3 regions of the Bacillus sp. CGMCC 1.16607 genome follow, and region 3 is predicted to be linked to each of the others. Evidence: riboswitches for the same ligand, from Rfam matches in the RefSeq annotation. Region 3 holds a riboswitch; each other region holds the start of a gene.
What was found. A riboswitch is a leader RNA that binds a small molecule or an ion and turns the genes downstream of it on or off. The one in region 3 is predicted to bind cyclic di-GMP.

Region 1 (2,275 bases), on a different contig from region 3:
CCCATTGTTTGTCCAACTTTTGTTGGTAGTCTAGCTCCGGCTTCACGTAATAACTCTAAAATAAATTCTAAAATTAATGCCTCAAGTACGGGTGGAAACGGAACCTTAGCTCGTGACTCTCCTAGAGAAACTAAAAGTGCAGAGGGAATAACTTGATAGTGAAATGTTAAAGCAGCAACTTACATTGGAGTTAATAAAATGGACAACAACATTGATACATATCGGATAATTCTTAAAAAACTTCCTATATTCCAGCGGGTATATACATCATCTGTTGTTTCAAAGAAATTCAAAAAAGACGTTGGTGCAATAATTGCTTTTGGACTTCTATTCACTAAAAAAGCTATTTTACCTCTTGATAACATATAACATACTCTATCCGGAAGTTCGGTAATAAGTAATTGAGGAAAAAGGGAAATTGAATCATCGTCTAATAGCTGTGAAAGATACGTACTATCTAAAATATCATCTACTTTAAGGTCGTTTATTCTTTGACGTAAAGTCTGAACATTTTCAGGATCTGCAATATCATTTATATAAACAAGTCTTACTTCCGTCTTATTTCTAGTATCAGCTTCAAGTTTCTCAGTGATAAGATTTTCATCATTAAATTTTTTTTTAATAAAAGCTAGATTTGTTGACAATGATTCGGTAAAGGCTGAATCAGGACCAAAAATAGTTGATTCATTTTCTGAACTTTGGATGGCTCTTTCTAAATTTTTTTGCAAGTTAATCATTACTACTCTTTGATGATTAGAAATAACAATACAAATAAATCCTTTTAGTATTTGCTCAACAATCCCATTATGATCATTAGCTTCTTCGATTCTTCCAATTGGTAAATTAGATTTTATTAATTCGAAATTAATTTCACTCTCACTTATATTTTGTAAATGAGTAATTACAAATCTTACCAATTCTTCATCATCAATTAAATAACCTATATATACTAGGTGGAAATTTTAAATTGTCTTGACTACTAAATCTGGGTAATACATTTTAAGGTCATTAATTTTAGATAAAAAATTCCCTTCCTTAGATTTCACATTCCTATCAGTAGAATCTGCATCACCCTGTGAAGATGATAATTTATTAAACATATACTTACTCCTATCATTTTTTATATTTTATTTTCTACTAATTGTATCTTAATTATTCAATATTAAGAGTAATGTAAATTAGGATAACGGTATTGACTTTATTTCAGATGAGTAAGCTTTAATATTCAATAAAATTTTGATTGTAAAAAAATGTCGAAAAATAAATCTAAATAGTTGTGAATATTCTGAAAACATAGTATATTTAACTTATCAGCTCCGTTTTCCTTATAAACCAGTTGCACTTAAATGCAAAATGGCAAAAACATTCGATAGATGGTGACGCAAACTATAGGGGCTAAGTTATGAAAATATGCCCACATGTTACCAAAGTTTACTCCTAATAAATAAAGGGGGAATGTAATTTGGATGGAGATTTTTGTAGGGAAAATTATTTAGATATGATAAATAAGGATATTTATATCTTAAGAAGATTAATGTACATGGCTCGAGATCAAACTGGTAGAATAGATGACTCATTAGTCCTTGAGATAAGCCAATATTTGGATCAAAAGATAGCTAAGCATATAGAGTTAATAAAAACCCATACTTAATATTTGGAGGAGTGTACTTTGGTTAAAAAGAAACCTATAAAAAACAAAGATCCAATAACTATCGAACTTCATTTAAAAGAACAAGAACAGAAAGAGCAAATAAAGTGGCAAAAATCTGTGATAAGAGAAGAATATAGCGTACTTCTAAAGAAGTAGGTACTATAAATTACCTTTGAATGGTAACTGTTTTATCATTCTGAAGTTTTAAAATTCAGTACAAATTGCTACCCTGAAAATTTCGGCTTTAAATTTTGCGCTTACACAGTCAAAACCTATAAGAAAAATCATAAAATATATGCTTAACGGTAGATAGAGATATATCAAAAACATTTGAAATTCAAGCACATATAGCTGAAAATAAATTATTAATTAGTCTCATCTAATCAATTTAAATTAAAGTAATTCGAACAAAATAGATAAATTTAAAAGTAAAGAAGAAACTCTGCAATATTTTTCAATTAAAGAGGGGAAAATCATGAAAAATATTAGGGATGAAGTGTTGATTGAAACTTACTTTAAGTCAAATCTAGATAAAGATTTTGTTGTGCTAATGAAAAAAGAGAGCATTAAAAGAGAGCTTTTGGATAAAACTTAGACAAAAAATTATGAGTTGTTTTGATAATC
Region 2 (2,275 bases), on a different contig from region 3:
ATACAATTCTGTTTGGTCATCCCTGATAAAATGATTATAAATTCATCTCCACCGATTCGATAAACCCTCTCTGAATGATCAAAACTATATTTTAATCGTTCCGCAGCTTCAATTAATAACTTGTCTCCTATATGATGACCTAGTGTATCATTCACATTTTTAAAACGGTCTAAATCAATTAATATAAGTGCCATCGTAAGATGACTACTTTTTGCTCGGGCTAAGGTCCGGTTCAGATCCTCAACAAATTTGGTCCGATTTTCTAATCCCGTTAACGGGTCATGATAGGCCAAATACTTGTATTCACTCATTAAGTTTTTATTTTTTTTCAAAATGGCAAGCTGGTGGAATATAACAATGAGCATCGTAATAATTACACCAAAACTTAATGTATTCAACACACGGTAATAAGAATGGATCGCTAATAATAGTAAAAAAACAACACCTATATAAGGGAAAATATCCGCACGGCCTGAATATTCAGAATTCTTACCTTCTGACTGCTCATTAATATTCTCTTTCTCACAAAAGCTGCCAAATCCTATGATTAAAAGAGCGATCGGCCATAATGGGTCAATAAAGCTTCCAATTTGATATTCTTCAATATAGGATAGATAGGCATACATCGTATCGGTCAATATTTGTAAGCCGAATCCTAAAGAAATGAATAAAGTCATTCCCCTTTTCTTTGTATACCGAGATAGGTAATAAAGACTAATTAGAACAAATAAGATGCTCAAATCAAGGATTGGATATGTTAATTTCATGAAAGTGATTCCAAATGATTGATTGGTAGCTTCCCATATAGGCTTAATTAAAAAGTGAATACTGATTGTCGCTGCAATAATCATGAAAATAAAAATATTGAATTGAAATGGCCCCTTTGGAACAGCACTACTAATCACCTTTGTTTGATAGATTAAGGCGAGTAAAAAAAAGAAATAGGCAACTAGCCACATGAAATATCCCCAGGTACTGTATAGAGATACCTTATTTATTATTTGAGAATAAAACAAAATAATATGACCTATAAGATAGAAAATAATACCGATATTTAAAAGTAGCCAAAACTTCCTTGGTTTGTTATCGATTTTCCGTTTCGTTTGTAACATCCATATAAAACTTATACTTCCAGCTAAAAATGACAGGACACTCGTTCCTAAAATACGTAGCATGTCATTTTCCTTAAAGATAAAAAGCCAGACGTAAAAAACCATCGTATAGATTATAACAAACAGAGTTGCTGGACGTTTTATGGTTAGCATCATAAACCCTCACAATGAATCATTCGATTAAAAATAGCTACAACAAAAGGTCATCTCCAAGTGGACATAACCTTTATAAAGTTATTCCTCAGGTAACTCAGCCACCATAGGTTCGCTCCCTTAGGTCTGTAGCTTTGCGTCCCCATCTTTCAACAGGTTTGCCTTTTCAAAAGAAAAATATGAATTTTTTAATAAATAATCTACTAAGTAGTATATTGGTATATCATTTATAATGAATGTTTCAATAGTTACCGATTAACAAACTTTCAACTTAAGACTTTGGAACTATTATATCAGCAGGCCGTTTTTCCGTATATCCTTCAAAATCTGGTAAATTATTCTTTAAAAATTAGCAAATTAGAACTTTCTATATAAATCTACTAGACAAAAAAACAAGGGCTACCCCTTGTTTCTAATGTGCAGCATGATCGACATGCTTTAAATGTTTCTGATTGAACCAGATGAAAAGCACTGAAACAAGGACAAACCCTGCACCCACAAAAAATGGAATATGCGGGTTGAAAATTTCAGCTAACTTCCCTGCCAAAAATGGTGCTACGGCACCCCCTAAGAAGCGTAGGAAGCTGTATGCTGCCGATGCGGTAGATCGTTCGACCGTTGTCGCATTCATGACAGCGGTAGTAATTAATGTATTATTATTCCCTAATAAGGCTCCAGCAGCAATAACCGCAACGATAATCACCCATTGTGTAGATGTCCAAAGTCCCATTGCGACTAGTAGTAAGGCAAATAAGCTCAACATCATACACATGGATTTAATCGTTCCAAACCATTGTTGAAGTTTGGGTGCCATGAATACTGAAGTAATTGCCAATAATATACCCCAACCTAGGAACACAAAGCCTAAACCATGTTCATCTAACCCCATAACAAAGGGAGCGTATGCCAACAAGGTAAAGAACCCAAAGTTATAAAGTGCCGCTGCAATCCCCAACACTAGAAGGGATCGATGCTTTAAAGCCCGAAATGGATCTAATAAGGATGTTTTC
Region 3 (2,275 bases):
CGTCATGATCTTCCGAAGCTAGATACGACCGTATATACTCTTTATCCGGTCCAAGGAGGCTTTGCAGGTATTGGTTCGAACACGGCAGGAAATTATACGGATGGAACATACTCCTTTTTCACAAAGGATGGTGTAGAGTGGAGCTATCGGTTAGTTGGTACGGTTTATAACGTTGAATTAGGCGGAATTGCGACGAATGGAAAAAGGTCGGTTGCTGTAGGGCTTGATGGAACGGCAATTTATACAGATGATGGTGTAAAGTGGACGAGTAGCAATCCGTTTGCAATGGAAGGGAGAAAGTGGAGGAAGAACTTATATGATGTCGCATGGGGTGCTGGCCGCTTCGTTGCCGTCGGTCATTATGGAGCCTATGTATCAACTGATGCAGTCAATTGGAAAAAGGTGAATATTCCCTCTATGAGAAAGGATGGGCAACTAAGGAATATTCTCTGGACTGGGAAATTTTTTGTAGCGACAGATCAAACAACCGGTACTTTCACCTCGAAGGATGGGCTTACATGGACACATATCAAAGGTCTTGATGATTATTGGTTGACCTCCATGATTTGGGATGGCAAGCAAGTAGTTGGTACCTTCCAGGTGCATAATAATGGAAATAGTTATACGAAAATCATGAAATCGACAAATGGAACGAAGTGGACAACCGTTCAATCCATTAAATTAAGTGACGCCTGGATGACCTATACGGGTGGACGATATGTCGCCGTTAGTCGATATAATTTATCCAATGCATGGGTGTCTAAGGACGGAACAAAGTGGTTACAGGTGAAGACAAATATAGGTGAAGCAAACATTGAATTGCTTACTACTTTTGATGGTTATTTTTATGCTTTCAACGACTCGTTTAAGGAAATTAATGGGGAATATGTACCCTACAATGCTTACTATGTCTCAAAGGACGGAGTAAAGTGGAAAGAAGTTGCAATCCCTATTGAAAACTCTAATTTTGATACGAATGGCACGAAAAGAATGCTGGACGGGATTAAAGCATACGGTAAATATATTTTTGTTGGTGAAAATAGTGTGATCAAGTATGCGAGTAGGTTGGTGAAACCATAGGGTGCCTGACACCCTATGGTTGTAATATTTTACCTATTAAGAAAAAGGAGAAATTACTTACATAAATTTGGGTATTATGGTAGAATTTATTCGCTAATGTTATAGTAATAAAGTTTCATATTTGGCAAACCTTTCGAAAGGGAGGGACGCAAAGCTACGGGTCTAAAGTTCATGGAACAATGATCGCCGGGTTGCAATTATTTTTGAATGGAAGTATTTTGCAGCCGAGCAAATACCCGTATGGTGAACGGGTTTGCTGGGCTTTTTTGATTGGTTAAATAAGCGTTTTCAAAAGAATAGGAAAAGGGGGAAGTTGGATATGAAAAAGATGAATAGAAAGCTGATTGCAGCAACTGTACTTTCCATGCTTGCTATATCACAAATATCCGCAACAGCAGCAACACAAGAAACCATTTTTACCGTTAAAGGTGATCAAAGCACGGTCCCAGGTATCTATAGTTCAGTACCTAACGGAAAATCGAAGTTAGTTATAAAAGATAGTGTTTATGAATTAAAGGAGGTAGACAAGCTAGGAAAGTTAATGGGTGGTTTTTTTTATACCAATGATCGCCCTGCTACTGCTGAGGATTATAAAAAACAAGATATGTTTACTCGAAACGTACGGCCATTACAAGATGTTCAAGCTGTCGGAAAAGAACTATATTATACAAAATTTCTTGGCATGAGTATGTATATGGGTGGTAGTTGTGGTGGCGGCGGTGCTGAAATTCTTGAAATATATAAAAGAAACAGTGCTGGTAAAGTCATGAAAGTCACACCTGATTGGATTTCATCCAATACAGTAGAATCCTTTGAAGTAGTGGGAGCTAATATTTATTATGCTCGAATAGAAAATAGTGAAATGGGCAAATTCACGGTAATAAAGGCTTCTATAGATGGGAAGAAGAAAAATGCTATTTTAAGTGCTGTTGATGATTTTTGGGTTGAGAAGGATTCGATCTATTTTATCAAAGACAAAAAGTTGTTTAAGAGTGGTTTAGATGGAAAAGGTGCAAAGCAGCTAACAAAGCTAGTTTCCAAGCTTTATGGGGCAAGTGTTTGTGATGGTAGCAACTATCAAGTTGTAAAAAGTGGGTTGGTTGTGAATGACTATGAGAAGGATGCCTCCGTCTATTATGATTTTGCAACAAATACTACAGTTAATACTCCTACAAAGATAAACCTAGTGTACGAT

Region 1: another riboswitch for cyclic di-GMP. It lies ahead of ACFSO7_RS21765 (Spo0E family sporulation regulatory protein-aspartic acid phosphatase); the one in region 3 lies ahead of ACFSO7_RS02520 (hypothetical protein).
Region 2: another riboswitch for cyclic di-GMP. It lies ahead of ACFSO7_RS23425 (putative bifunctional diguanylate cyclase/phosphodiesterase); the one in region 3 lies ahead of ACFSO7_RS02520 (hypothetical protein).

The regions. Positions count from the first base shown of each region.
Region 1 is NZ_JBHUJX010000026.1:45,440-47,714, forward strand. It holds partial or broken gene ACFSO7_RS21760 (spore germination protein) at 1-944, opposite strand, end outside; cyclic di-GMP riboswitch class I at 1,346-1,429, shown strand; gene ACFSO7_RS21765 (Spo0E family sporulation regulatory protein-aspartic acid phosphatase) at 1,463-1,651, shown strand; gene ACFSO7_RS21770 (hypothetical protein) at 1,670-1,807, shown strand; gene sda (sporulation histidine kinase inhibitor Sda) at 2,127-2,246, shown strand.
Region 2 is NZ_JBHUJX010000036.1:203,247-205,521, forward strand. It holds gene ACFSO7_RS23425 (putative bifunctional diguanylate cyclase/phosphodiesterase) at 1-1,265, opposite strand, end outside; cyclic di-GMP riboswitch class I at 1,354-1,438, opposite strand; gene ACFSO7_RS23430 (MFS transporter) at 1,678-2,275, opposite strand, start outside.
Region 3 is NZ_JBHUJX010000007.1:261,196-263,470, reverse strand. It holds gene ACFSO7_RS02525 (sialidase family protein) at 1-1,080, shown strand, start outside; cyclic di-GMP riboswitch class I at 1,194-1,279, shown strand; gene ACFSO7_RS02520 (hypothetical protein) at 1,400-2,275, shown strand, end outside.